Regions from separate parts of the Mesorhizobium sp. M7A.F.Ca.CA.002.05.1.1 genome, predicted to be linked through region 3. Evidence: predicted binding sites of a transcription regulator. Region 3 holds the regulator's gene; each other region holds the start of a gene.
The links. The regulator PhoB, encoded in region 3, activates phosphate uptake and scavenging genes when phosphate is short. The targets are predictions, from matches to a motif close to TGTCATNNANCTGTCAT.
Positions count from the first base shown of each region.

Region 1: EN939_RS10390 (alkaline phosphatase D family protein) is a predicted target of PhoB. The motif match lies at 2,971-2,987, and genes of this name have one in related genera.
Region 2: pstS (phosphate ABC transporter substrate-binding protein PstS) is a predicted target of PhoB. The motif match lies at 5,505-5,521, and genes of this name have one in related genera.
Region 4: EN939_RS07490 (YdcH family protein) is a predicted target of PhoB. The motif match lies at 3,108-3,124, and genes of this name have one in related genera.

Region 1 is NZ_RZQI01000149.1:882-8,406, forward strand. It holds gene EN939_RS10375 (hypothetical protein) at 183-776, opposite strand; gene EN939_RS10380 (TetR/AcrR family transcriptional regulator) at 822-1,439, opposite strand; gene EN939_RS10385 (MFS transporter) at 1,512-2,795, shown strand; gene EN939_RS10390 (alkaline phosphatase D family protein) at 3,058-4,632, shown strand; gene EN939_RS10395 (hypothetical protein) at 4,724-5,005, opposite strand; gene typA (translational GTPase TypA) at 5,203-7,032, shown strand; gene EN939_RS10405 (DUF1062 domain-containing protein) at 7,093-7,525, opposite strand, start outside.
Region 2 is NZ_RZQI01000187.1:44-7,348, reverse strand. It holds gene EN939_RS12290 (aspartate/glutamate racemase family protein) at 8-805, opposite strand; gene EN939_RS12285 (dicarboxylate/amino acid:cation symporter) at 802-2,163, opposite strand; gene EN939_RS12280 (substrate-binding periplasmic protein) at 2,165-3,004, opposite strand; gene EN939_RS12275 (SDR family NAD(P)-dependent oxidoreductase) at 3,191-3,883, opposite strand; gene EN939_RS12270 (anhydro-N-acetylmuramic acid kinase) at 4,255-5,370, shown strand; gene pstS (phosphate ABC transporter substrate-binding protein PstS) at 5,727-6,731, shown strand; partial or broken gene EN939_RS12260 (Na/Pi symporter) at 6,808-7,305, shown strand, end outside.
Region 3 is NZ_RZQI01000119.1:2,669-10,193, forward strand. It holds gene EN939_RS08875 (CHASE domain-containing protein) at 1-229, opposite strand, end outside; gene EN939_RS08880 (ATP-binding cassette domain-containing protein) at 357-1,157, opposite strand; gene EN939_RS08885 (sugar ABC transporter permease) at 1,169-2,521, opposite strand; gene xylF (D-xylose ABC transporter substrate-binding protein) at 2,664-3,704, opposite strand; gene EN939_RS08895 (ROK family protein) at 3,975-5,222, shown strand; gene phoB (phosphate regulon transcriptional regulator PhoB) at 5,239-5,928, opposite strand; gene phoU (phosphate signaling complex protein PhoU) at 5,945-6,652, opposite strand; gene pstB (phosphate ABC transporter ATP-binding protein PstB) at 6,679-7,503, opposite strand; partial or broken gene EN939_RS08915 (ABC transporter permease subunit) at 7,521-7,525, opposite strand, start outside.
Region 4 is NZ_RZQI01000094.1:3,112-10,636, reverse strand. It holds gene EN939_RS07515 (amino acid ABC transporter permease) at 1-91, opposite strand, end outside; gene EN939_RS07510 (amino acid ABC transporter permease) at 93-758, opposite strand; gene EN939_RS07505 (transporter substrate-binding domain-containing protein) at 930-1,811, opposite strand; gene EN939_RS07500 (IclR family transcriptional regulator) at 1,939-2,727, shown strand; gene EN939_RS07495 (YdcH family protein) at 2,752-2,955, opposite strand; gene EN939_RS07490 (YdcH family protein) at 3,195-3,374, shown strand; gene ispG (flavodoxin-dependent (E)-4-hydroxy-3-methylbut-2-enyl-diphosphate synthase) at 3,709-4,959, shown strand; gene EN939_RS07480 (lytic transglycosylase domain-containing protein) at 4,965-5,819, shown strand; gene EN939_RS07475 (Stf0 family sulfotransferase) at 5,967-6,722, shown strand; gene EN939_RS07470 (response regulator) at 6,742-7,525, opposite strand, start outside.

The sequences.
Region 1 (7,525 bases), on a different contig from region 3:
CGCGGAGACCCTGGTATCCATGCCGTGACGCCAGGCGACGTGTGCGGCGGAACGGAATTCTGCACCGCCGCGGCGGTGTTGATGTCGCGGCATGGATCCTCGGGTCTGCGCTGCGTCGCTACGCTCCTTGCTCCGCCCGTGGATGACGAAGCTACGGGTGCGATGCCCAATCTCCGCCGTGCTCAGTTATCCACCCGGCCAAAAGCCGGCACATTGCCGATGACGGTGCGCCTGTCCTTGCCGCAGGCGAAGGTGCGTGCCTTGTCGTCGGCAAGCTTGCGCGCCTGATCGTTGGCGGTGGGATTGCCGGTGGCCAGCACCAGGCCGACGGTGCAGCCGTCGCGGGCGTCCATCTGGCCGACCTTGGCGACGAGCAGCACCTCGGTCGGCTTTTTCTCGTCCTCGGGATTGCTGATCGAGCGGCGATGGATGGCTGCATAGGGCACAGCCTTGTCGCCGGTGGTCTCGATGCGCCATTCGATCTTGGCTCCGGACGAATTGAAACCGGAAAAGCTCTCCCAGACCGTTGTCATGTCGCCGCCGGGGGGAAAGCCGTAGAACAGCGATTCACGGGCATCGTCATAGGCTATCAGTACGGGATAGCCGCGATAGCCCGAACAGGCGAGTTCGGCCCAGTCGCCGTCGCCTTCCTCGGCCTGCGCGTAGGTCACGCAATCCTTTTTCGAATCCAGATCGGTGTAGGCGCTGGAAATGCCGTCGGCTTGCGCAGCCCGACCGAGACCGACCAGAACAAGCGGGATCAGAATGGCACGCATGGCGGTCAATCTCCGTTGCAAGCTGCCGCAGCGTAGCGCCAAACGTTATTTCTTCAAGCTCGCTTCAATCAGCAGGTCCGCGTTGCGGGCGACCGCTTGCGCCGGGCCGCCGAGCCCGAACAGCTGGCCACTGATATAGGCGCCTTCGATCAGCAGCAGAAGGCCGTCGCCGAGCGTGTCAGGGTCTTGCGCGCCCATCGCAACCGCCATGGCGCGTAGGCGGCGGCGCAATTCCTGCTTGTTGGCCTCGCTGACCACACGGGCCGGATGGCTGTGGTCGGGATATTCGACCGCCGCGTTGGTCATGCCGCAGCCGCGATAGTCCGCCACTTGCGTGCGCTTGCCGATGCGGGTCAGGAAAGCCTTGATCTGTGCGCGCGGGTCGCCGGGATGAGCGGCAACCGCCTCGTCGAAACGCTCCCAATATTCAAGATCGTACTGCCTGAGATAGGAGGCGGCCAGTTCATCCTTGGACGGAAAGCTGCGATAGAGGCTGGGCTTTGTGACGCCGGCACGTTTGACGATCTCGTCGACGCCGATCGCCCTGATACCGCGCCGGTAGAACAGGTCATAAGCCACATCGAGGATCTTCTTGGCTGCTTTCGGCGGCGCCGACGCATGATCGTCGCTGATGGTCAGATCAATATTTTTGTCGGTTGGCATCGTGTGGCTCGATTGACAATGTTACCGATCGGTACGTATACATACTCCACCTGCAACGTACCGGTCAGTAACATGATAGCTCAATCCCGCCCCTTTGGCCAGCGCTACGCTTTCGTCGTGGTCGGCGTGATCTTCCTTAGCCTGCTGGTCGCGGCTGGCCTGCGCTCCGCACCCTCGGTCATGATGCTGCCGCTGGAGAACAGTTTCGGCTGGCGGCGCGACATCATCTCGCTGGCCGCCGGTGTCGGCATCCTGCTTTACGGCCTGACAGGGCCATTTGCCGCAGCCCTGATGGAGCGCATCGGGCTTCGCCGCACGCTGCTGGCCTCGCTGGTGGTGATGTCGGGCTCGACCGCGCTCAGCCTGCTGATGACCAAGCCGTGGCATCTGTTCATCACCTGGGGCGTGTTCTCGGGCATTGGTTCCGGTGCTGTCGCCAGCGTGCTCGGCGCGACCATCGTCAACCGGTGGTTCAAGACCAATCGCGGGCTTGTCATGGGATTGATGTCGGCCTCCAGCGCCTCGGGCATGCTGGTGTTCCTGCCGCTGATCGCCGCGCTGGCGCAGTCGGGCGGCTGGCAGCCGGTTGTCATTGCGGTCGCGATCGCGACCGCTGCCCTGATACCGCTGGTCTGGCTGCTGGTGCCGGAGCGGCCGGCATCGATCGGCATGGTGCGCTACGGCGCCGAGGCTGACGACGTGCCGCCCACTCCGCCTGCGTCACAGGGCAATTTTCTGGCGCATACGTTCTCGACGCTGCGCCGTGCCGCCGGCACGCGGGTGTTCTGGTATCTGTTCGCCACCTTCTTCGTCTGCGGCTTCACCACCAACGGGCTGGTCGGCACGCATCTGATCGCGTTCTGCGGCGACATGGGCATCGGCGAAGTGCAGGCCGCCGGCCTGCTGTCGATGATGGGCATCTTCGACCTGATCGGCACGACGTTGTCGGGCTGGCTCACCGACCGCTACGATCCGCGCAAGCTGCTCGGCGTCTATTACGGCATTCGTGGCCTGTCGCTGATCTATCTGCCCTATTCCGGCTTCTCGGCCACCAGCTTGATCATCTTCGCCGTGCTCTACGGCCTCGACTGGATCGCCACCGTGCCGCCGACGCTGCGGCTCGCCAACGAGGCGTTCGGCGATCGCAGTGGGCCGATCGTGTTCGGCTGGATCGTCGCCGGGCACCAGATCGGTGCGGCCGCTGCCGCCGCCTTTGGCGGCACCATGCGCGAGCTGCAGGGCAATTACGAACTGGCCTTCCTGATCGCCGGCATGACGGCAATCGCCGCCGCCTGTATCTCGCTGCTGATCAACACCAGCAAGCCGGCGTTCGATCCGGAGCCGCAAGCGGCTTAGGCGCGACGCTAATCTCCCCCCTCGAGGGGGAGATGGCCGCGAAGCGGCCAGAGGGGGGTCGGTCCGACTGGGCTCGGCCTCTTGCGATAGAAGGAGGTTAGCGCTCCACGCGCGGCGACCCCCTCTGTCGCCTTTGGCGACATCTCCCCCTCGAGGGGGAGATTACCCTGTTCATTGTTATCAAAACTTCATCATCCCGAGATGCGCCTGAAACATTGACGCTGGACCTTGGTGGCGCCGTTCAAGCCACCAGGAGACAGCCATGAACAAGCTCTCGATGACCCGCCGCGCCTTCGTCACATCCGCCAGCGCCGTTGGCCTGGCCGGCGTCTCGAGCTTGGCGCTGCCCTATTATTCGCGCGCCAATCAGCGGCCTTCCTTCACCCATGGCGTCCAGTCGGGAGATGTCGACGCCACCAGCGGCATGGTGTGGACGCGCACCGACCGACCGTCGCGCGTCATGTTCGAGGTGTCGTCGACGGAGAATTTCGCCAGTGCGACGCGGCTGGCGCCGCTCGATACGTCGCCGGCCAGCGATTACACGGTCAAGCGGCTGCTCACCGACCTCGCTTCGGACCAGGATATCTTCTACCGCATGACATCGGCCGATCTCGCCGACATCAACGCCGTTTCGGAGCCGATCACCGGCCGTTTCAGGACGGCGCCAGCCTCGAAGCGCGACATCCGCTTTGCCTGGTCCGGCGACACCGCCGGCCAGGGCTGGGGCATCGATGAGACCGGCATGAAGACCTACGCCACGATCGGCAAGCACACGCCCGACTTCTTCCTGCATTCAGGCGACACCATCTATGCCGACGGCGCCATGAAGGACGAGGTCGACCTGCCCGGCGGCGGCAAGTGGAAGAACGTCGTGCTGATCGACGGCAAGCGCAAGGTCGCCGAAACGCTGGACGAGTACCGGGACCAGTGGAAATACAACATGATGGACAGGAACGTGCTCGGCCTGAGCGCCATCTGCCCGACTTTCTACCAGTGGGACGACCATGAAGTGCTGAACAACTGGTCGGATTCCAAGGATCTCAGCGCCGACAGCCGCTACACGGAAAAATCCATCCACGTGCTGGCGGCCCGCGCGGCGCGGGCTTTCCACGAGATGACGACGATCCGCTACGAACCGTCCGAGCCCGGCCGCGTCTATCGCAAGATCGCTTATGGGCCGCTGCTCGACGTGTTCTTCCTCGACATGCGCTCCTATCGCGGCCCCAATGGTCCCGACATGCAGGATGAGATGACGCCGCAGTCGCGCATGCTCGGCGAGCAGCAGACGAAATGGCTGAAGCGCGAACTGGCGAATTCGAAGGCGACCTGGAAAATCATCGCCGCCGACGTGCCGCTCGGCCTCGTCGTCTGGGACGACGGCACCAAGAAGGTTGGCGCCGAAGCGGTCAGCAATGGCGACAATGGCTTGCCAAAAGGGCGCGAGCTCGAGATCGCCGACCTGCTGCGCTTCATAAAGAATGCCGGCATCAGCAACACCGTCTGGCTCACCGCAGATGTGCATTACACGGCCGCGCATTATTACAACCCGGACAAGGCGCAGTTCCAGGAGTTCAATCCGTTCTGGGAATTCGTCTCGGGTCCGATCCATGCCGGCACGTTCGGTCCCAACGATTTCGACATGACGTTCGGTCCGGAGCTGAAGTTCATCAAGGCGCCGACCGCCGAACAGGGACAGAACCTGCCGCCCTCGGCCGGGCTGCAATTCTTCGGGCTCGTCGATATTTCAGGCGCCAGCGAGCAGATGACGGTGCGGCTGATGGATCGCGACGACAACGAACTCTACAAGGTGACGCTCGACCCGGTGCGGTCGGCGTAAGCGCGCTTCTCAACCCTCCCCCTTGTGGGGAAGGTCGGCGGCGGCTTCGCAAAGCGAAGCTGGCGAGACGGGGCGGGGGGTGAAGCGCTGACTAGTCCGGGTAGCAGACCATGGGAATATTCGGCCAGACGGCGCTGTCGCAGTTGGCGGAGTCCTGGCGCTGCTTGAAGGCGGCGCTGACCGGGCCGGTCACCATCGGGTCGACGCCGTCTGGTGCGTCGGCGAAAATCTGCTCGGCCGACTGTGCCTCTGACAGCAAGGCAGGCCGTGATTCCTTCATCGTCGCGGCTGACTGTGCGGCGTTGGCCGCCAGCAGGACGGCGAAGGCAACAGACGCGATGAGCGGCCAGAATCGGTTGAGTTTATCGGTCATGACGTTTGAACTGCCCGGGCCCCAAAGGGTTCCCGCCTTGGTTAACAAAATCATCTCACACGCAGATGCTTAAGATTTGATGAGTATTTGGTGACGCTCCTCCTCTTTCGCAACTGCGAAAAACCCTGTATGAGCCGCGCAACCGAAAGAGGCAGCGCCTTTTGGCCTGCTGCCTGCAACGCTTCCGAGACCAGAACATGAAAATCCGTAATATCGCGATCATCGCGCACGTCGACCATGGAAAGACCACCCTGGTCGACCAGCTTTTGAAGCAGTCCGGCTCCTTCCGAGACAATCAGCGCGTCGCCGAGCGCGCCATGGATTCCAACGACCTCGAAAAGGAACGCGGCATCACCATCCTGGCCAAGGCGACTTCGGTCGACTGGAAGGATACCCGCATCAACATCGTCGACACCCCCGGCCACGCCGATTTCGGTGGCGAGGTCGAACGCATCCTGTCGATGGTGGACTCAGCCATCGTGCTGGTCGACGCAGCCGAAGGGCCGATGCCGCAAACCAAGTTCGTCGTCGGCAAGGCGCTCAAGGTCGGCCTGAAGCCGATCGTCGTCATCAACAAGATCGACCGTCCGGACGCCCGTCACGTCGAGGTGGTCAACGAGGTGTTCGACCTTTTCGCGGCGCTCGACGCCACCGACGAGCAGCTCGACTTCCCGATTCTGTACGGTTCAGGCCGCGATGGCTGGGTTTCGGAAAATCCGGAAGGACCCAAGGACCAGCAGCTGGGACCGCTGTTCGACCTCGTCATCAAGCATGTGCCGGAGCCGACCGTTCATCCCGGCCCGTTCCGCATGATCGGCACCATCCTGGAAGCCAATCCGTTCCTCGGCCGCATCATCACCGGCCGTATCGAGAGCGGCACGCTGAAGGCCAACCAGCCGGTCAAGGTGCTGCACCATGACGGCACCCAGATCGAAACCGGCCGTATTTCGAAGATCCTGGCCTTCCGCGGCCTTGAGCGCCAGCCGATCGAAGAAGCGCAGGCGGGCGACATCGTCGCCATTGCCGGCCTGTCGAAGGGCACCGTCGCCGACACGTTCTGCGACCCGAGCGTAAGCGAACCGCTGCATGCGCAGCCGATCGATCCGCCCACCGTGACGATGTCGTTCCTGGTCAATGACAGTCCGCTGGCCGGCACCGAAGGCGACAAGGTGACCAGCCGCGTCATCCGCGACCGCCTGCTGCGCGAAGCCGAAGGCAATGTCGCGCTGAAGATCGAGGAATCGCCCGACAAGGATTCGTTCTTCGTCTCCGGCCGCGGCGAATTGCAGCTGGCCGTGCTGATCGAGACGATGCGCCGCGAAGGCTTTGAAATCGCCGTGTCGCGTCCGCGCGTCGTCATGCAGAAGGGCGAGAACGGCGAATTGCTGGAGCCGGTCGAAGAAGTCGTCATCGACGTCGATGAGGAGCATGCCGGCGTCGTCGTGCAGAAGATGTCCGAGCGCAAGGCCGAGATGGTCGAACTGCGCCCGTCCGGCGGCAATCGCCAGCGCATCGTCTTCCACGCGCCGACCCGTGGCCTGATCGGCTACCAGTCGGAGCTTTTGACCGACACGCGCGGCACCGCCGTGATGAACCGGCTCTTCCACGCCTATGAGCCCTACAAGGGTGAGCTGCCGGGCCGCACCAATGGCGTGCTGATTTCCAACGAACAGGGCGAATCGGTCGCCTACGCCATGTGGAACCTGGAAGATCGCGGCCCGATGGTCATCGATCCGGGCGTCAAGGTGTATCAGGGCATGATCATCGGCATCCATAGCCGCGACAATGATCTTGAAGTGAACGTGCTCAAGGGCAAGAAGCTGACCAACATCCGTGCCGCCGGCAAGGACGAGGCGGTCAAGCTGACGCCGCCGATCCGCATGACGCTGGAACGCGCGCTGGCCTGGATTCAGGACGATGAACTGGTCGAAGTGACGCCCAAGACCATTCGGCTGCGCAAGCTCTATCTCGATCCGAACGAGCGCAAGCGGTTCGAGAAGTCGTCCAAGGTGGTCGGCGCGGCGTAAGCTCTCTATTTTCCGACAGTCGATAGGGGCGGAGCAACCAGTGTTCCGCCCCTTTTTCGTTCATCCACCGGCAGCCGAGATGATGGCCTGCCGATCGGCCTCGCCGGCCAGATCGATGCGGATCGCGATTCCCGCGCGGGTAGGCTTGCGCAGGGCCTTTGCGCCATCCGGGTCAACGATGAGCAGCCGCCTCTCCTCCAGCGCCTGAAGCCGTGATCGCGAGATGCCGAGTTCGCCAGCGAGCAGCCGGTCGAGTCGCAGCGATGTCGGCATTTCCAGTCCAAGCTGGATCTCCAACACGGTCGCGGCTTCCCCGGTGTCGCCGAGCCTGCGCTTGTGAATGCTGACATCGGAGAACTCCTCGACGCGCCCGATCCGGTTGCGCAACGCGATTACATCGAAGGCATGACGGTGAGCGAGTGCAGGATCGTTGCGTTCGAGCGCCGCCAGCAGCGTCGGGTCGATGTCGCGGCGGTTGCAGCGCTCGAAAATG
Region 2 (7,305 bases), on a different contig from region 3:
CATAGGGCTAGGCCAGTGCGGCCAAGCTGGCGCGCATCGATCGGTCATGTTCCGGCAGCCGTGATACGGTCGGCAGGCCGCGGGCTTCCTGGGCACCGAAGCCCAACCGTGTCAGACAGGCGCGCGCCAAGGCCGCATTGCTGTCGATGACGACCAATCCATTGACACCGTTGAGGCTGGCGGCCACCACCGACAGTTCGGTGCAGCCGAGCAGGGCTGCATCGGCGCCGGCCGCTTGCGCGATGTCGAGCGCGCGCTCGGTTTCAACCGCCGCATCCGCGATCGAACCTGCCTTGACGAGGCTGATCGCGCTGTCGACGCAGGCCTGAAACTCGGTGTTCGCGGGAAGGCAGAGCTCAAATCCCGCCGCCGACATCCTGTCCTGATAGAAGCCGGAGACCAGCGTGCCTTGGGTGGCGAGAACAGCAACCCGGCCCTGATCCAGGCTGCGACGCGTCTCCGTCACCACAGCATCTCCGATATGGATGATTTCCGCGCGCGAATTCGCCGCCAGTTGGCTGTACCAATGGTGGGCGGTGTTGCACGGCATCGCGATGCGGGCGACGCCGAGCGCATTGAGCGTCGCGACCGCGGCTTTCAAAGGCGCCAGCGGCCCATCATGGCCGGCAAGGATCGCTTCGGTCCTGTCGGGCAGCTGTGGGACACTGAGGATCACGGCAGGCACATGTTCGTTGTCTCTGAGCGCCTGGGTCATCCGGGTCAGCTTGAAGTAGAAATCAGCCGAAGCAAGCGGCCCAAGACCGCCGATAATGCCGAGCTGGGGACGGATGCTGTCGTCGATCATCTGACAGGCTCGGCTTCGAGCTGGTCCGAGGCGGCGTCAGGCTGCGTCGTCTCCCTGTGGCTGGGAGCGATCATTGCCGTGCTCGCCGCGACGGTGCAGACGCTGGCCAGCGTCATGAACGTGTCGACGGCTGCATCCACCGCGACGAACAGGACGAACGCCGCCTCGAAGGGAAGCTTCAGGTAGCCGCAGACGATGGACATCTGGGACAGGATGAGCAGGCTGCCCATACCGCCGGTGGTGAGCGCGAGAAGCGCTGAGATGATGCCGACGAGCACGAGGTCCGAGACTGCAAGCTGGTGGCCGTAAAGCTGGGCAATGAACAGCGCACCCGAGGTGTAGAGCAGCGCCGGGCCAGTGCGCAGCAATGCCGCCTGCAGCGGCACGAGCAGTTCGACCACCACCAGGCTGAACCGCAGGCGCTCGCTCAAAAGGTTGATGACCCATGGCAGCGAAGCGACCGTAGAGCGTGTGGTGATGGCCACCATGAGAAGCGGCTGGCAGGTCTTGATCGTGGTCCAGTAGCTTCGTCGCGACCGGATGGCGATAATGGCAAAGGCCCCGGCAACGAATATGAGGCAGGAAAGACCCATAACCAGCAGGTAACCGCCCATCAGCGTGAGCGGCTTGGTTCCGGTCGACGCGGTCTGGTCCGCGATCAGGATGAAAGTTGCAAAGGGCAACCCCCAGATGAACCAGTTGGTGAGCACCGTGCAGGCCCGGTAGACCGCGTTGAGCGCCTGGGTCAGGCTCATGGACGAAGGCTGGGGAATCTTCCCCATCGCGAGCCCGAAAAGCAGGCAGAACAGCAAAACCTGGATGGTCTGGCCCGAGGCCAGCGCGTTGAAGACGTTGTTCGGCACCAGGTCGAGCAGGATCGAGTGCCCGCCATTGGGGTCGCCATTGGAGGGCGGCGGCTGGAACGGGAAGGCGAGATCGGTGGACACGCTGCCTTGCGAATTGATGAACTCGCCAAGCTCGATGCGCGACTGCGGATTCTCGATCTGGCCCGGCTGCAGGATCAGCGACAGGGTGCCGCTCACCAGCACGCTCAGGAACGACACGACCAGCACGGCCATACCCACCTTGCCGAGGTAGCGGACCGATTTGGGATCCTGGACCATTGCCGTGATGGAGAAGATGACCGACGAGACCAAATAGGGCAGGACGACCATCTTGAGGAAATTCAGGTAGAGCTGTGCGACAGGGCTGATCGCATGGGCAAAGTCTGGATAATAGAGGCCGCACAATATCCCTGCAGCAATCATCACAATCGTCGTCACGGGCGAGCGCAGGATACGCCTTGCCGCGAGGCGCCAGTCGAAAGGCAGGGGTCCGGCTACCTCGGAGATGGCCATGTCAGGCTTTGCTCCCCAGGCGATAGCGGGCGATGATCTCATCCGTGTTGAGAATCTGCTGACCCCGCGCGAGATCGAGATAGAGATCGACAAAGGCCGCGAGGTGCGGATTGTCGGGCCGCACGCCGACTGCGATCGTATCGACCTTGTCGGTCAGCGTGATCGAGCGCGCGACAACCGTCATCGACGGATCGTCGACCATCAGCTTCTTGATCTCGAAATCATCGCGATAGGCCATGTCGATCGTCCCGTTTCGGATCGCATCGATGATCAGATCCCAGCTTGCCAGGCGGTGGATTTGCGCATGCGGGAAGGTCGTGGCCGCATAGGTGGCGAATGAAGAGCCCTCGATCACGCCAAGATCGCCTGAGAAATCACGGACGATCTGTTCGGCCGGTTTGCCTTGCGCGATACGCGCCAGGTTGAGGCGGTTGGCGATCAGCCCTTGCCGCAGCATGGCGTAGGGGCGGGAATAGATGATCGACCGGCCGCGCTGAAGCGTCCGGCTGAGCTTGCCAATCGCCATGTCGGCCTGTCCGGAACTGACCTGACTGACGATATCGTCGAACGTTGCGGCGGATCGGTCGAATACCGGCTCGACGCCAAGCGCCGCGGCGATGCCGTGGGCCAACTCCATGTCTATGCCATCGTCCCCCGATCCGTCGGCCGGAAAGAACGGATTGGAAGCGAAGGCCGGCATTGCGATGCGCAATGCATCGCCGCTCGCGATAGGTTGAGGGGCGTTCTCCGCCTGCTGTCCCGGAGTGCTGGCTGCGCGGGCTTGCGAGATCAGCAACCCGCCGCTCCCGGCCGCAAGCAGTGTACGACGTGTAACCGACATGCGCGTTCTCAATTAACCCGGGAAAGCTGCAACATGCACAACCCGCGTTAAACAAACGTGTATATTACACTGAGCCTTTTTATGTATCGGACAAGCAGCTTAGCGCCACAAAATATCAGCATTGCCTAATATATTAGGAAAAGCGGAAGGATCGCGTTGCTTCCCGCCGGGCGATCGTCTGGATTGTCAAAACGTCTCGACCCAAGGCCGTAACTCAAGCTCCGAGCTCCAGGCGCTGCGATGCTGGCGATGGACCGCGAGATAGGCCTCGGCGATAGCGTCCGGCGACAGGCGGCGGTCCTGTAGGTCGGGATCGGCTGCCTGTCCGGGCGGCGCGATCTGGCCGTCGATAATGAAATGGGCGACGTGGATGTTCTGCGGGGCGAGTTCGCGGGCCATGGACTGCGCCAGGCCGCGCAGGCCGAATTTCGGCATGGCAAAGCCGGCCGAGCCGGGAAAGCCCTTCACACTGGCAGTGGCGCCGGTGAACAGGATCGAACCGGATCCCCGGACAAGCAGCCGGCGCGCCGCCTGCTGGCCGACCAGGAAGCCGCCATAGGCGCCGACCAGCAATGCCTGTTTGACCGCTTCCGCATCGAGCTCGGCGATCGGGCCGCGTGTGCGTGCGCTGGCGTTGAACACCACGAGCGCCAGCGTGCCGGCCTTGTCGGCGGTGTCGAACAGCCTGGCGACGGACGCAGCGTCGGCGACATCCGTCTCAACGGCCAGAGCACCGGTTTCGCCGATCAGAGCGCTGAGCTTCTCGACGTTACGGGCGGCCAGAACCACGCGAAAGCCTTCCCGGGTGAGAAGGCGCGCAAGCGAGGCGCTCAGACCAGCGCCCGCGCCTGCAATAACGGCCACATTGGATGAGGTCATGATTTTCTCTCCCTTGCGGATTTCGGCGGAAGCGTTCGCCAGACCAGACAAGGTCGCGCCTTCGGGGCTGACAGGCAAGAGGTGGCATCTCGTTGGCTGTTGAACCAGACGGGCTGCAGAAACGACGTTGCGCGGTCCAATATCGCCTGTGGAGCTACGAAAGCCGCTCGGCCTTCAGCACCGAGACCGCCACTTCGAAAGGGACAAGGCTTGGACCTTGCCCGCCGCCCGGATTCATTAGACCAACATTTTGGCGGTAGAATCGTCAGGTTTCGTAAAGCTGTCGGCGATCTCATCAATGGGACTGGAGCGTGGTCCCGAAAAGTGGGAAACGGTTTTCGGAAAAGATTATGCTCAACAAGGAAACGATTATGGAACCAATCTGGGCCGTCGGCCTGATGACCGGCACGGTGCTGGACGGCAACATCGACGTCGCGCTGATCAAGACCGACGGCGAACGTATCGAGGATTTCGGCACCTATCGGCTGATGCCCTATCCTCCGTCGATCCGCTCCCTGCTGGAAGAGACGCTGACGGAGGCGCGGGCGTGGAACTTTGACGGGCCGGAGCCGGCGATCTTCCGCACCGCGGAGGAAGCCCTGACGCGTGCCCAGTCAGCAGCCGTCAAGGAATTGGTCGAAGGCTATGGCATGACGATGGCCGATATCGGCGTCGTCGGTTTTCACGGCCAGACCGTTCTGCATCGCGCGCCGCAGGTTGGACGGCTGGGCCAGACAAGGCAACTCGGCGATGGTGAGCTGATGCATGCCATATTGGGTACCAAGGTCGCTTACGATTTCCGCTCGGCCGACATGCGCGCCGGGGGGCAAGGCGCGCCGCTGGCCGCGGTCTATCACACCGCGTTGATGCGCGGCGCCGGCGCCAATGGCGAGGTGGCCGTACTCAATCTCGGCGGCGTCGCCAACATCACCTGGTGGGATGGCGCCGACAATGTCGTTGCCTTCGACACCGGCCCCGCCAACGCGCCGCTGAACGATTTCATCAAGTCGAAGGGGCTCGGCGAGATGGACCGCGACGGCGCGCTCGGCGGTGCGGGCAAGGTGGACGAGGCGCGGCTGGCCAAGCTGCTGCAGCACCCCTATCTCACCAAGCCCTATCCCAAATCGCTGGACCGTTTCGACTTCGGCGCCGCCATGGCGGACGGGCTGGATGCGGAGGATGGCGCGGCACTGCTGACCGCCTTCACCGCTGGAGCCGTCGGCAAGGCACTCGACCTCTTACCAAGCCGTCCTAAAAAACTGGTGGTCAGCGGCGGCGGCCGCCACAACCCGACCATGATGGCGATGCTGACCAGCCGTGCCGGCGTCGAAGTGGTGCAGGCCGAGAGCCTCGGCTGGAGCGGCGATGCGGTCGAGGCGGAGTGTTTTGCCTTCCTCGCGGTGCGCGTGCTGCGCGGCCTGCCAATCAGTTTTCCGAGCACGACCGGCGCACCGCGGCCGATGCGGGGCGGAAAACTCGCCAGTTAGAGCCTCTTCCATCCCGGAACGGGATGGGATGACCTTTCCCGCCCGGCCGACTTTCAGGCGATGCGGCTTTTTGCTCAGGTTTTGCAGTCGAAAGGTCTTCGGAATAGTCGAAAAGCTTTTCCGCCGGGACCCACTGTCATCCAACCGTTAAGAAGAATTAATACAAGACAACAGCGATCTTGTTTTCAGCTGACGCCTCATTTCGCAGGCGTATGGCCATTGATGCGCGCCTGCATAGCGGCGGCAGTATAGTTGGGATTCAATTTATGTTGTCAGCAGGTTTAGCTTTATTGCGCGGTGCACGGCCGACGATTTCGGGGGCGGCAGCTGCGCTCGCCCTTGCAATCATCGGGGCCATGATCGGATCCGCTGCGCGGGCTGAGCCCATTCGCGGTGCGGGGTCGACACTGGCCGCGCCGATCATCGGCAAGTGGGCAACGACATACAAGGCTGCACGCGCCGACGGCGGCGACTTCTTCACGCTGGACTGGACCGTCGATTATGAACCGGTCGGATCCCTTGCCGGCCTGATGCGGCTTGCGCAGCCCGAACTGGATTTCGCCGCCACGGATGTTCCCGTGCCGGCTGATGATCTCGCCAGGAACGGCCAGCAGCAATTTCCGATCGTCATGGGCGGGATCGCGGTGGTCGCCAATCTCGATGGCCTGCCGGAGCAAGGTCTGCGCCTCTCCGGCCCGGTGATCGCCGACATCTATCTGGGCAAGATAAAGTCCTGGTCCGATCCTGCGATAAGGGTGCTCAATCCCGACATAGCCCTTCCCGATCTCGCCATCGGCGTCATCCACCGGCAGGACGGTTCGGGCTCAACCTATGTCTTCACCGAGTTTCTGTCATCGACAAGCGAAGACTGGAAGACGAAGCTTGGAGCCGACACTCTGATCGACTGGCCGCTCGGGACAGGCGCGGAAGGTACGCAAGCGCTTCTTCGTGCCGTGGCTGCGAGCAAGGGGGCGATTGCCTACGCCGAATACGGCCAGGTTCTTCGCGCCGGCCTTCCCTTCGCAGCGGTCCAGAACAAATCCGGCAAGTTCGTCAAACCGGACCCGCAGGGCGTGCAAGCAGCGGCCACCTCCGTCGCCTGGGGGGAAACGACCGACTTCTTCGCCTCCCTCACCAATCGCAGCGGAGATGGTGCGTACCCGATCAGCACGGCGGTGTTCGCCGTTGTCCAGGTCTCGGGGCGTTCGGAACATCGCTATCGCCGCGTGCATGATCTTTTCCGGCTCGCCTTCGCGCAAGGTGCCGGCGACGCCACCGCACTCGGCTATGTGCCGCTGCCGAAAGCGCTCATTGGCCAGATCGAACAGTATTGGGCAAGGCAATTGCCGGTCGGAAACTGACCCGAACGAAGCTGCCTTGCGCAGCAACTGAACTTCATACCGCGTCGTCGTGGCGACTTGTTGGGGACTGCCTGAAATGGACATAGATATCTTCAAGGACATCCTCGTGCCGGTGATCGGCGGCTTGGGCATCTTCATGCTCGGTCTGGATTTCATGGCAAACGGCATCCAGGCGCTGTCGGTCAACCGGATGCGCGACTTTCTCGCCAAGGCAGCCGGTACGCCGGTCAAAGGCGTGCTGGCGGGAACGCTGATCACCGGCGTCATCCAGTCGTCGACGGCGATGAGCGTCATGGTCGTCGGGCTGGTCAATGCCGGTGTCATCGCCCTGCGGCCGGCGATCAGCGTGATCATGGGCGCCAACATCGGCACCACGCTCGGCAACGGGCTCATCGCCCTGCCGCTCGGTCCGCTCGGATTGATCCTGGCCGGCGTGTTCTCGCTGGTCTACTGCTTCGCCAAAAGCGAAAAGGTGAAGAACATAGCGCTCGCCTGCATGGGTTTCGCTCTGATCTTCTACGGCCTCAACCTGATGACCGGCGGCCTGCGTCCGCTTCGCAACCTGCCGGAAGTC
Region 3 (7,525 bases):
ACTCATTGCGAGAAATATCGCCATTGCGGGCGTCGAACAGGGCCTGCGTCGAGCGCAGCAGCGACAGATGCAGGTCGATGCGGCTCTCGATCCGGTTGAGCGCGTCGTCGGCAGTCGCCTCGAACTTGATGCGCGCGGCTTCCTGTGTGGCGAAATAGGCGAAACCTGCCATCACCATGCTGATTAGTGCGACGGCGATAAAGGCGATGATCGGGAAAAGCTTCTTCAACGGATCGTGCGGTCCCTGAGCGATATCGGACCTTTATGGGCAAGTCGCCGTGCCAACACAATGCCACGGCCAAGCCATCCTTACGGCTGGCATATCACGTGTCCGGCAACGGCGAGCTGGCTTGATCTCAGGCTGCGATCTTCAGCGCACCCGGTCCTGGAATGGCGCCCGGCGGGCATTTGCCAAGAATGATCATCCCCAGCACCTCGTCCTGGGTGACATCGGTGGTGCGGGCGGTGCCAACGACCTGACCGTTCTTCATGACGCAGACCCGGTCGGCAAGCTCGAACACATCGTGGATGTCGTGGCTGATCAGGAAGATGCCGATGCCATCGGACTTGAGCTGCTTGACCAGTTCGCCGACCTGCGCCGTTTCCTGCGGACCAAGCGCCGCCGTCGGCTCGTCCATGATCAGGATGCGGGCGTTGAACAGGATCGCACGCGCGATCGCCACCGATTGCCGCTGGCCGCCCGACAGCTTGATCACCGGCTCCTTGAAGCGCTGGAAGCGGGGATTGAGCCGGCCCATCACCTTGCGCGCCTCGGCCTCCATGGCAACGTCGTCGAGCGTACCCCAGGCGGTCATCAGCTCGCGGCCGAGGAACAGATTGGCGGCGGCGTCGACATTGTCGGCCAACGCCAGCGTCTGGTAGATCGTCTCGATGCCGTATTTCTTGGCGTCGCGTGGATTGGAGATCGATGCCTCCTCGCCGTTGACGAAGATCTGGCCCGAATCGCGCTTGTAGGCGCCGGACAGGATCTTGATCAATGTCGACTTGCCGGCGCCATTGTGGCCGAGCAGCGCCACGACCTCGCCGGGGAAAAGATCGATCGAGGCGTCGTCGACGGCGCGGATGCCGCCAAACGCGATCGAGATGTTCCTCATGTCGATCAGCGCGGTGGCTGCAGGAGCAGTCTTGTCATTCATGGCATGCCCTCCTAGACGCGCTTGCGATAGACGGTGTCGAGCCACACGGCGATGACCAGTACGGCCCCGACGACGATGCTCTGCAGCGGCGAGTCGACGCCGAGCAGCACCATGCCGGACTGCAGCGACTGCATCAGCAGGGCGCCCAGCATGGCGCCGATGATCGTTCCCGATCCGCCGGCAAGCGACGTGCCGCCGATCACGGCGGCTGCAATGACGAGCAGTTCGTCGAGCGTTCCAAGCACGTTGGTGGCCGAATTCTGCCGGGCCGAGGAGATCGCCGCGGCAATCGTGGCCAGCACGCCCATGATCATGAACACCTTCATGGTGATCCATCGCGTGTTGATGCCGGCGAGATTGGCCGCCTCGGGATTGCCGCCGATGGCGAACACATAGCGGCCGAAACGGGTGCGGTTGGTGATGAAGGTCATGACCAGCCCGACGGCGACAGCCATCAGCACCGGTATCGCGATACCGTGGGCGATGAACAGGCCGCCTTCGGGAACGGTGATGTTGTTGGCGGCCGCATATCTGTTCACGATGCCGATCGGCCAGGGGTAGGAGTTGGCGAGCCAGACCGCACCCATGATGGCGCCGCAGGTGACGACTCCAAGCAGCGCCTCGGCCCAGATCGGACGTAGCGGAAACCGGAAACGCTTGCGCTGCACCCGCCCGTTGAACAGCCCAAACACCACGGCGAGGCAGGCGACGATCCCAACGACCCAGCTCCAGGTCGCGCCGATCGATCCCGCCGGCCCACCGCCCATCAGCTGAAAAGTGGCGTTAAGCGGCGCCACGGTCTGGCCTGAAGTGACCCACCAGGCGGCACCGCGCCAGACCAGCAGGCCGCCCAGCGTCACGATAAAGGCGGGCACTTCGAGATAGGCGATGACGAAGCCTTGAAAAGCGCCGATCAACAGGCCGAGCGCCAGGCCGATGACCAGTGCCAGGACCCAGATCCACGGGTTGCCGAGTTCGAGCCCGACAAAGCGCACCAGGAAATGCACCTGGGCAAATCCCATCACCATGCCGATCAGGCCCTCGGCGGAACCGACCGACAGGTCGATGTTGCGCATGACGATGACCAGCACCATGCCGCAGGCCATGATGGCAACCGCGGATGTCTGCACCGACAGGTTCCACAGATTGCGCGGCGTGAGAAAGGTGCGGCTGTCGAAATCGAGCGGATTGACGCCAAGGCGCAGGCTGGAAATGACATGCAGCCCAATCCAGATAACCAGCAGCGCGCCGATCATGCCGAGCATGCGGGTGTCGATCTCGGTCGCCTTCAGGAACCGGGCGACGGCGCCGAGTTCCGACGCGCGCGCCGTATCGGTCTGCGGGTTTGACGTCGTATCGGTCATGGTTTCCTCCCACCGGCTGGCCGTCTGACGCGCATGCCGGAGCCCAGCCTAGAAGCTATCCGCATGATGCGGAAACAGAATTCTTTGAGAAAACGCCGCGGCTTTTGGGCCGCGGCGTTCAGATATTGCAAAGTGGTACGGATCAGTTGCAGGCCGCCACGGTGCCGGCGGCGACACCCGCGCAGACTTCGTCCTTCTTGATCCAGCCGGCGTCGATGACGACGTTGAGATTGTCCTTGGTGATGGCAACCGGGGTCAGGAACAGCGACTTGACGGTGTTGCCGCCCGGCGTCGTGAAGTCCTTGGCGCCGGCGATGTCGCTCGTCTTCTTGCCGTCGGCCAGTTGCGAGGCGATCTCGGCGGCATTCTTGCCGAGCTCCCGCGCGTCCTTCCACACCGACACGGTTTGCGTGCCGAGGGCGATGCGGTTCAGCGCGGCGTGGTCGCCGTCCTGACCCGAGACCGGCACGGTGCCGGCCAAGCCTTGAGCCGTCAGCGCCGCGACGACGCCACCGGCAGTGCCGTCATTGGCCGCGACCACCGCGTCGACCTTGTTGTCGTTGGCGGTCAGGAACTGCTCCATGTTCTTCTGGGCGTTGGCGGGCAGCCAGCCATCCGTGTAGGCTTCGCCGACATTCTTGATCTTGCCGCTGTCGATGGCTTCCTTGAGCACTTCCATCGAGCCCGAGAACAGGAAGTCGGCATTGGGATCGGCACCGGAGCCCTTGATGAAGACGTAGTTGCCTTCCGGCTTGACCTTGAACACTTCGCGGGCCTGCATGCGGCCGACTTCCTTGTTGTCGAAGGTCAGATAGAAGACGTCCTTGTTCTCGATCAGCCGGTCATAGCCGACGACCGGAATGCCTTCGTCCAGCGCCTTCTGCACGGCCGGGCCGATGGCCGAAGCGTCCTGCGCCAGGATGATCAGGGAATTAGCGCCCTGCGAGATCAGGCTTTCGACATCGGTAAGCTGCTTGCCGGGATTGGACTGCGCATCGGCGGAGATGTACTTGTCGCCGGCGGCCTCGATCGCCGTCTTCATGGCGGCCTCGTCGGTCTTCCAGCGTTCTTCCTGGAAGTTGGACCACGAAACGCCGACAACCTTGTCCTTCGCCTGCGCGACAGACGCGAGCGTCAGCGACATGGCGGCACCCGCCAGGATGGCGGCCGTGAATCTTTTCATATTATCCTCCCTGCGCCGCGTATGGCGCGACCAAACTGACCCGAGGGCCGGCACAGAGGCTCTATTTTTTCGAGCCTCGAAAAAATACTGGGCCAACGCCCGAACGCTGTCAACATCGATTCTGATGGATTTTGATGTCATTTCGAGTTTTTTTCGAGTCTCGGAATAAATAAATGACACGGCATGCAGCTTCTGCCAGTATTTACCGGCGTCACCGACAGCGTTCCAGGGGCAGGAGGAACCGCGGCGACCGGGAGGATATGAAAGAACATGTCGGTCGGAATCCGCCACGACGATCTGCGCCGCCGCAACCGCGCCATGGTGATCGCGGCAGTGCGCCGCGCCGGACAGCCGTCACGAACCGAGATCGCCGCGACCACAAGCCTCAGCCATTCGACCATCTCGGCGATTTCATCCGACCTGATCGTCGAAGGCATCCTGACCGAAAGCAAGCCGAGCGAGGCCGGCTCGCTCAAACGCGGCCGGCCGCAGGTCGGCCTCAGTCTCAATCCGGAAGCGGCCGCGGTAATGACCGTGGTGCTGTCGCTGAACTTCCTCTCCGTCGCCGTCATCGACTATGCCGGCCAGGTGATATCCGAGGAACAGCGCCGGCTGGACACGCTGACGATGTCGCGCGAGTCGCTGATCGGGGAATGCACGGCCATCGTGCGGCGCCGCCTGGCAGATCCCGACCTGGACGTGCGCAGCATCGCCCGCATCGCGCTGGCCATCCAGGGCATCACCGACACCCGTGCCCGCGCCATGCTGTGGTCGCCGATCACGCCGCACACCGACATCGCCTTCGCTGACATATTCGAAGACGAGTTCGGCATCCCTGCCATAATGGAGAACGACTGCAACATGATGGCGGTGGCGCTGCGCTGGCGCGACCCCGATCGTTACCGCGACGATTTCATCGCTATCCTTTTGTCGCACGGCATCGGCATGGGACTGGTGCTGAAGGGCGAATTGTTCACCGGCACCCATTCTTCGGGCGGCGAATTCGGCCACATGATCCATCGGCCGAACGGCGCGCTATGTCGCTGCGGACGGCGCGGCTGCGTCGAAGCCTATGCGGGCAATTACGCCATCTGGCGCAACGCCAGGCAGATGGGCGAGGATGCAGAACCCGTCGCCGATGTCAGCGACGCCGACATGCGCGCCCTGGCTGCCGCGGCCCGCGAAGGTGACGGACCCGAACGGGAAGCCTATCGCAAGGCCGGCGAAGCGCTCGGCTACGGCCTCGGCAGCCTGTTCGCGCTGATCGATCCGGCGCCGGTCGCCATGGTCGGTGTCAGCGCCGCCGCCTTCGACCTGATCGAGCCGGCATTGCGGCAAGCGATTGCCCAGACCGCCGGCGGCCAGCATTCCAAATCGATTTCCTTCGACACCGAGCCGAACGAACTGCCGCTGATCCGCGAAGGCTGCGCCATGCGGGCGCTGATCTTCGTCGATCAGGAGATTTTTGCGCCGGGCGTGCAGGCGAGATCCGGTTTCGGCGGCAAGAACGTGGCGTGAGTTCAAACGAGGGAGTTCAGTCCTCTCGGATGGCGTATCCGGCCCCACGGATCGTGCGGATGACATCAGGCATACGGCCATTGTTGACCGCCTTGCGCAGCCGGCCGACATGCACGTCGACCGTGCGCTCGTCGATGTAGATCGTCTCGCCCCAGACATTGTCGAGCAGCTGGCTGCGCGAGAACACGCGGCCTGGATGGCGCATCATGAATTCGAGCAGGCGGAATTCCGTCGGCCCAAGCCGGATCTCGCTCTTCTTGCGATAGACACGGTGCGACTCGCGATCGAGCACGATATCGCCGACCTTTAGCACGCTGGACAGCACTTCCGGCTTGGCCCGGCGCAGCAGCGCCTTGACCCTGGCCATGAACTCCGGCGTCGAGAAGGGCTTGACCAGATAGTCGTCGGCGCCGGTCGACAGGCCGCGCACGCGGTCGCTTTCCTCGCCTCGCGCGGTCAGCATGATGATCGGCAGCCGCTCGGTCTCGGGACGCATTCGCAGGCGCCGGCAGAGTTCGATGCCCGAAACCGCAGGCACCATCCAGTCGAGCACCAGAAGATCGGGAACGTTCTCCTGCAGCCGGATTTCGGCCTCATCGCCGCGCGTCACCACCTCGACCTGGTAACCTTCGGATTCAAGATTGTAGCGGAGCAGCACGCCTAGCGGCTCCTCATCCTCCACCACCATGATGCGTGGTGCGATCATCGGCTGGTCACCCTTGTTATGCCGCTGGCGCGGACATTGCCGTCTCGTCCTGCTTCGGACGATTGGCTGGCAGCTGCGTGCCGGTCAAAACATAGTAGGCATTTTCGGCGATGTTGGTCACGTGGTCGCCGATCCGCTCGAGGTTCTTGGCGCAAAACAACAGGTGCGTGCACGCCGTGATGTTGCGGGGATCTTCCATCATGTAGGTCAGCAGCTCGCGGAACACCGAGGTGTATTTGACGTCGATGCGTTCATCATTGTTTCTGAGCGTGGCAAGCGCTGCCGCGTCAGCGGCGGCATACTCGTCGACGACCCCCTGCACCTGGATCAGCACCAGCTGCGCCATCGCGTCGATCGAATGCGAAAGATCGTGCGGCGTGACGCTCAGCCCGACAGTGCCGACGCGCTTGGCGATGTTCTTGGCAAGGTCGCCGATGCGCTCGAGGTCGCCGGCCATGCGGATCGAACCGACCACCGCACGCAGATCGTTGGCCATTGGCTGGCGCTTGGCGATCAGCGTGATGGCGCGATCGTCCAGCTCGCGCTGGCGGGCATCCATGATCGCATCGTCGGAAACCACGCGCTGCGCCAGCGCATTGTCCGAATTGAGCAAAGCCTTGGTCGAGCCACTGACCATCGAGCGGGCGAGATCGCCCATGTCGCGGATCAGCTGGCTGATCTGCTCCAGATCCTCATCGAAAGATGCAACGGTATGTTCACCCATGATCTTCGTCCCTCATATGCCTGAGCTCAGCCGAACCGGCCGGTGATGTAGTCCTGGGTGCGTTTGTCGTCGGGGGTGGTGAACATCTTGTCGGTGGCGCCCTCCTCGACCAGATAGCCTAGATGGAACATCGCGGTGCGCTGCGACACGCGCGCTGCCTGCTGCATCGAATGGGTGACGATGACGATCGTATAGTTCTGGCGCAGTTCGTCGATCAGTTCCTCGACGCGAGCAGTGGCGATCGGGTCGAGCGCCGAACACGGTTCGTCCATCAGGATCACCTCGGGTGACACGGCGATGGCGCGTGCAATGCACAGACGCTGTTGCTGGCCACCGGAAAGACCCGTGCCAGGTTCCTGCAAACGGTCCTTCACCTCGTTCCAGATCGCCGCCTTCTTCAAGCTCGACTCGACGATCTGATCCATGTCGGCCTTGCGCTTGGCCAATCCGTGGATGCGCGGGCCATAGGCGACGTTCTCGTAGATCGACTTGGGGAACGGATTGGGTTTCTGAAACACCATGCCGACGCGCGCCCTGAGTTCGACGACATCGATGTTCTTGTCGTAGATGTCTTCTTCGTCGAGCGTTATCTTGCCGGTTACCCGCGCGGAATCGATGGTGTCGTTCATGCGGTTGAGGCAACGCAGGAAGGTCGACTTGCCGCAGCCGGAGGGGCCGATCAGCGCCGTCACCTGATTCAGGCGGACGTCGAGATTGACATCGAACAGCGCCTGCTTCTCGCCATAGAACACGCCGACCTTGTCGCCACGCATTTTGATCACTTCGTTCGACTTGGCGTTCATCTTATCGCCCACTGCATTTTCAAGGGACTGTTCGGTCATGATGTTCATACCAAAATGCCTTTTTTCTACC
Region 4 (7,525 bases), on a different contig from region 3:
GCGAAAATACCACGACCAGCAGGGATACCCACAGTGTCAGCGCAAAGCCCTGGGCGAGGAAAGGTAAGGCATAGGCGATCTGGGTCAGCATATCAGCGCGCCGCCCTGAACCGGCGCTCGACAAGCCGAAGCGCAAAAAGCAAGATGTAGCCGGTCACCAGATACATCGCCGTGACCACGAGATAGACCTCGACGATGCGGAAGGTGTTGAAGTTGATCCACTGGGCGCCATAGGTCAGCTCCGGCACCGAAATGACCGACGCGACGGAGGTGTCCTTGAACAGCGATATGAAGGTGTTGGACAATGCCGGCAAGGTGATGCGCAGCATGGTCGGCAGGCGCACGTTGAGCAGCCTTTGCCAGGGTGTCAGGCCGATTGCCTTGCCGGCGTCCAGCTGTCCGCGCGGAACGGCTTCGAGCCCGGAGCGAAACACCTCGACCAAATAGGCGCCGCTATAGAGCGACAGCGTGACGACGAACGAGGTCGGCGCGCTGTAGGCGATATCGACCACTGTCGGCAAGCCGTAGAAGACGAGGTAGACGAGCAGGATCAGCGGCACGTTGCGGATGAATTCGACGTAGGCGGCGATGATGGTGCGCACGATGCGTCCGGCAGACACATACCAGACCGCCAGAACCAGGCCGATGACGATGCCGATGGCGATCGATATGACGGCGAGTTCGAGACTGAGCAGCAGTCCGCCCCACAGCTTGTCGAAGTGCCGCCAGATCAGGTTGAAATTAAGGGCATAGCCCATGCGTCCGCCTCAGTGCCGCAGGCTTAGAGCGGTTCACCGTTTCACGGAAACGGCGACCCGCTCTAACTCTTTGTTTTGACGCAATTCCGGACGAAAACCGTTTCACACTTTTCCTGGAATTGCTCTAGGGAGGCGGAAGGGCGCTGGATACGCCCTTCCGCCCGATGCAGGTCAGATGGCTGGGAAGCCGGGATGGCGCGCCGGCGGCTCCTGTCCGAAATAGTCCTTGAAGGCGGCATCGTAGAGTGCGTTTTCGTGGCCGAACATGGCGATGGTGAAGGTCGCGTTGACGAAGGTCAGCCAGTCAAGGTCGCCTTGCCGGAGTGCCGCGCCATAAAGCATGCTCAGCCAGCTCTTGCCGGCGTCGAAATATCTGTCCGGATTGCGCGAGGCGAGCCAGCGCACCGTGGACAGATCGACGGCAGCGGCGTCGACGCGTTTCGATTCCAGTGCCTGCAGCACGTTGGCCTGGGTATCGATCTGCATAACCTGGCACTCGGGCAGCACCGAATGCACCTGCGCCTCGGCATCGACATTCTGCAGGATGGAGACGCGTGTCGCCGAGCCGCCGGCAAGCAGCTTGTCGAAGGTCTTGTTCTCGGCGGTCGGAAGGCTCAGCAGGGCGACGCCCTCGACATAGTAAGGCCGGGAAAAATTGACCAGCTGCGAGCGCTGGGCGCTCATCGTCATGAACTGAATGGTGATGTCGACCTTGTTGGTGGTGACGTTGGGGATGCGCTGTGCCGGATCCTGCATCACGAACTCGACCTTGGTCGGATCGTCGAAAAGGCCCTTGGCAAGAATGCGTCCCATGGTGATGTCCATGCCGACGAGTTCGCCGGCATCGTTCTCGAAGTGCCACGGCGCATTGGTGCTGCCGGTACCGACGATCAGCTTGCCGCGATCGAGCACGGTGCGCAGCAGGCTGTCGGGTGCTGCCTGAGCAGCGGCCTTCTGGGCATCGACGGCTACCGCCGCACCCACGACGCCGGCCGTGGCCAGTCCCGCCATTCCCAATTTCAGAAAATCACGTCTTCCGGATGTGTCGTTCACGGCGACCTCCTTTCGTTTGTGTTCCCCTTGCACAGGCAATACACGCGTCAGTGACGTCGAAGCGATTGTCTCTTACAAGAGACGTGTGTATCCTGTACAGGACAGATACTAACACCGGGAATCAACAATGCAAGATGGCAATGCCTCGGCACTTTCAGCCGGCGAGAAGATTTCGGGCTCCCGTGAAAAGGGGCTCAACCGGGTGCTCGAGATTCTGGAGTTTCTTCACACGACCCAGCGCGCGATCGGCATTGGCGACCTTGCCAAGGGCGTGCACGCGCCCCGTTCGACGACCTATACGCTGGTGCGGTCGCTGGTCGATGCGGGACTGCTGGAAATGGAAGGCGACGGCAATCGCGTCTATTTCGGCAAGAAGCTCTATCTCTACGGAATGGACTATGTGCGGGGCAACGACCTGTTGAGGCGGGGGCGCCAGGAGGTCGACAATCTGTCGCGCGAGACCGGCGAGACTTCCGAACTGTGCATGCTGCAGAGCGGCCGCTATACGATCGTCCATGCGAGTCCCGGCACCAGGCCGTTCCGCATCAGTTCCGCCACCGGCTTGCAGATACCGCTGCCCTGGACGGCCTCGGGGCGGCTGCTTCTGGCGGGGCTGGAGAAGGCTGAGATCGAAGGCATGGTGTCGGACGACGATCTCGTGCTGCCCGACGGGCGCAAACTGCGGCTCGACGATTTCGTCGCCGACATCGCAAAAGCGCAGGTCACCGGCTATTGCGTCACTTCGGGCCTTGTCGATGCCTATACGAAGTGCCTTGCCGCGCCGGTGTTTTCAGCGCCGGGCAAGGTCGAGGCGACCATGTGCCTGGTGGTCCCCATCGATACGTCCGAGGAGCGGACCGGCGAACTTATCGGCCTGCTGCGTGATCGTGCCGCGAGACTTTCGATCGCAGCCTAGGCATGCGAACGAGCGAATGCCAGTTCATGCAATAATGTCGGGAATGATCTTGTCTTCCAGCGCCATCAGCCGATCCTTGAGGAACAGCTTCTTCTTCTTCATGCGCTGGATCTGCAGCGGATCGCAGGCCATGGCGATCATCGCGTTGATGGCGGCATCGAAATCGGCGTGTTCCTGCTTCAGGCGGGAAAATTCGAGGCGAATATCGGCCTGTTCCTGATCGGACATTCTCTACCGTCTGCACGTCTGCGGCGCCCAAAACTGGGCCTGATTGGGCGGGACCGGGTGTTTTGTCACCGGCGTGCAGCCCATATCACATTTCAAGGTGTCGTGGAATGCTACCACGGATCATTCGACATCGCCCGCGGAAGGTGACACACTGTCACCGTGCCGTCACAGAAGCGAACCTGCGGTGGACGCGCCGTGACGGTTGCAATCGAGGAAAACCATGAAAGGGAGAACCAATCATGTCTCTTGCATCCCATCTTGATGAGTTGCAGCGGAAACACGGCGACATCGAACGTGAAATCGATGACGCGATGAATCATCCATCGGTCGACGACCTCGAAATCGTGAATCTCAAGCGACGCAAGCTGGCACTCAAGGACGAGATTGAAAAACTAAGAGGCAAACCGACCACGCATTGACGCCCTCCTGACATAGCCGCCCAATATCCGCGGCCTCTTTTCCCGGCGGCACCCCGCCGCCGGCGTGGAGGGTTTTGATTTTCCAGCACCGGTCTGTCAGCCGAAGCTGGACTTGCACCCGGCTCAATCTCCGCTTCGGCCGTCGCCCGTTTCGCCAGATCATCGATTGTTTCTGGTCGCCGGCGGCGGGCGATTCCGGCCAGTGGCGACCTGTCGCCATTGACAAGCCATCTTTGCTCCTCCACCTCATGCCCGGACCTCAGCGCATCGGCCCGGGGCGTCGTTGTGCGTCCATGCAGGACACAAGATGCTCCAGAGACAAAAGGCTGCCGGCATGACCGGATATTTTTCCTCTCCTTTCCCCCGCCGCACGTCGGTCGGCGTCGATGTCGGCGGCGTGGTCGTCGGCGGCGGCGCGCCCGTTATCGTCCAATCGATGACCAACACCGATACGGCCGATATCGACCAGACGGTTGCGCAGGTCGCAGCGCTGCACCGGGCCGGCTCGGAGATCGTGCGCATCACCGTCGATCGCGACGAGAGCGCCGCCGCCGTGCCGCGCATTCATGAGCGGCTTCAGCGGCTTGGTATCAACGTGCCGCTGGTCGGCGATTTCCACTATATCGGCCACAAGCTTTTGGCCGATCATCCGGCCTGCGCCGAGGCGCTGGCCAAATACCGCATCAATCCGGGCAATGTCGGCTTCAAGGACAAGAAGGACCGCCAGTTCGCCGATATCGTCGAGATGGCGATCAGGCATGACAAGCCGGTGCGCATCGGTGTCAACTGGGGCTCGCTCGACCAGGAGCTTTTGACCCGGCTGATGGACGACAACCAGGACAAGGGTTTTCCGCTGACCGCGCAGGAGGTGATGCGCGAGGCGATCGTGCAGTCGGCGATCCTGTCGGCCGAGATGGCGGAAGAGATCGGCCTTGGCCGCGAGAAAATCATCCTGTCGGCCAAGGTCAGCGGCGTGCAGGACCTGATCGCCGTCTATACCGAGCTCGCCACCCGCTCCAATCATGCGCTGCATCTCGGCCTGACCGAAGCCGGCATGGGCTCGAAGGGCATCGTCGCTTCGTCGGCCGCCATGGGCATCCTGCTCCAGCAAGGCATCGGCGACACCATCCGCATCTCGCTGACACCGGAGCCGAACGGCGACCGCACGCGCGAGGTGCAGGTGTCACAGGAATTGCTGCAAACCATGGGGTTCAGGCAGTTCGTGCCGATTGTTGCCGCTTGCCCCGGCTGCGGCCGCACCACCTCCACCGTGTTCCAGGAACTCGCCCAGAACATCCAGGCCGATCTCAGGAAGAACATGCCCGTGTGGCGCGACAAATACCCCGGCGTCGAGAACCTCAAGGTCGCGGTGATGGGTTGCATCGTCAACGGCCCTGGCGAGTCCAAGCATGCCGACATCGGCATTTCGCTGCCCGGCACGGGCGAAATGCCGACGGCGCCTGTCTTCGTCGACGGCAAAAAGGCGGCGACGCTGCGCGGGCCGTCGATCGCCGCGGATTTCGAGAAAATGGTCGCCGACTATATCGAGCAACGGTTCGGTCGCGGCAAGGCCGCGGCCGAGTAGAACCGATGCAGCGTTTCCTTTGGGCAGCGCTGATCCTGCTGTACGGGCTGACCTGGTCGACCCTTGTGCAGGCCGATCCGCCGCAATCCGCCAAGCAGCGGCTGATCGACAAGGTCTGCAATCTGATCCAGGCGCATGCCGACCAGAACGGCCTGTCCAGGGATTTCTTCGCCCGGCTGATCTGGAAGGAAAGCCGTTTCGATCCCAACGCCGTCAGTCCGGTCGGTGCCGAAGGCATTGCCCAGTTCATGCCGGGCACCGCCAAGATGCGCGGGCTCGCCAATTCCTTCGACATCAACCAGGCGATTCCGGCTTCGGCCAGATATCTGGCCGAAATGAAAACCGGCTACGGCAATCTCGGCCTGGCCGCCGCCGCCTACAATGCCGGCGAGAGCCGGGTGTCGCGCTGGCTCAGCTCCGGCGGTTTCCTGCCGATGGAAACCGAAAGCTATGTCTTAGACATCATGGGCGAACCAGCCGACAAGTTCACCGACCGGGCCTATGCCGGAAGGGTCGAGCCGCTCGACGCAAAGACGGATTTTGCCGTCGCTTGCCGAAAACTGCCGGTGATCATGTCGCGGACGGTGGCCATGGCTTCGATCAACATAAAGCCATGGGGCATCCAAGTGGCCGGCAATTTTCGCCGCAGCGCCGCGATCAACCAGTGGGTCAGGGTAAGGAGCCGGTTCCCGGCCCTGCTCAACGGGCATGATCCGGTGGTCAGCCGGGTGCGCACGCCGATCGGCCGGCGCGGCATCTACGCGGTCAGGATCGGTGTCGACCGCCGCGCCGATGCCAACGTTATTTGCCAGAAATTGCAAAGTGTCGGTGGGGCGTGCGTGGTGGTGCGCAACCGGTAATTTGGCCGCTGCCGGCATGGTGTTTGTCCGAGAGAGGCATTTAAAAGCGATAGCCGTGACGTCGCATCCAGCAAAGATTTCAGCTATAGCGGCCGCCATCCTTACTGGGCGGCGGCCCTGTCTTTGACGAGCAGCATGGGCCTCAACATGTTCGATGGATACATCATCTGCGGCACGCCGAGGACCGGTAGCACGCTGCTGTGCAAGCTTCTGGCATCCACGAAGACGACTGGCGATCCGCACTCATTCTATCGGCGGCAGGATGTGCTGGAGTGGGCTGAAGAGTGGAAGCTGCCCGATCGCGACACGATGAGTGAGCTCGACTTCAATGTCGCCTATCTCAACGCGGCGATCGCTGCCGGCAAGGGTGGGACCGGCCTCTTCGGCCTTCGCTTGATGCGCGAAAATCTGGATGAACTCTCGGCAACCCTCGACCGGATTTTCCCGAAACTGCAGTCGGACAGAGCGCGTCTTGAAAAGGCCTTTGGCCGCGTCCTCTACATACACCTCTCGCGGGAGAACAAGCTCGCGCAGGCTGTCTCCCTGATCAAGGCGGAGCAGACCGGTCTTTGGCATATCGCTCCCGATGGCACCGAGATCGAAAGGGTCGCACCGCCGAAAGAGCCCCAATATGATTTCGAGCGTATCAAACGAGAGGTCACGGAACTCGAGACCTATGACGCGGCCTGGAACATTTGGTTCGCAGAGCAAGGCATATCCCCGCTGCGCGTCGGCTATGAGCGCCTTTCAGGCAATCCGGCTGCGACGTTGCTAGGCATCTGCGAAGCCCTGGGAGTCCCAGCACCTGACGAGGAGGATGTAAGCCCCGGCGTTGCAAAGCTTGCTGACGCGACAAGCCTCGACTGGATGCGCCGCTATCGTCTGGAGGCTGCCGCCGTCTGACGCATCCTCATGGATGCAGTCAGGCGGTCTTGGCCACGACGGTCTCGCTGAGCCAGGTGCCGATCTTGGTGCCTAGGCGGTCGGGCGAAACGGGCTTCGGCAGATAGTCGTCCATGCCTGAATCGATGCACTTGTCGCGATCGCCCTTCAGCGCGTGCGCGGTGACGCCGATGATCGGGATGTGGGCGCCCGTCGAGACCTCCATCGCCCGGATGGCGCGGGTCGCCTCGTAGCCGTTCATTTCGGGCATCGAAACGTCCATCAGGATCAGCTTGGGGCGCAGCGCCCGGTACATTTCGACCGCCGTGCGGCCATTGCCGGCGATACGGTAGCTCAAGCCCAACCCATTGAGGATCTGGCCGAAGACCAACTGGTTCACGTCATTGTCCTCGGCAATGAGGATGTCGATCGGTCCGTTCGGCGCGGTTGTCGATTCCGGCGCTGCCGCGACCGGCATTGCCGGGCCGCGGATGACGGTGAAGGCGGGCGGCGCTGCCAGGGAAGCCTGCACGATCGGTTCGCGGACGAACCGCGCCTTGCCGACCTGCGAACGGGCCTTCTGAATCACCGAGATGACGGTGCCGAGCAGCACCGCGGAGCGCGCCGGTTTGGTCAGATGAGCGGCAATGCCGAAGTCGATGATCATCTTGCCGAAATCGGCCTGGTCGACCGAGGTCAGGATAACGATCGGGATGGCCGACAGGCGGCTGTCGGAAGCAATGGCTCTGGCGACGTCGGCGCCGTTCATGCCCGGCATCTGGTAGTCGAGGATGATGCAGTCGACGGCGGCGCCGAGTTGAAAG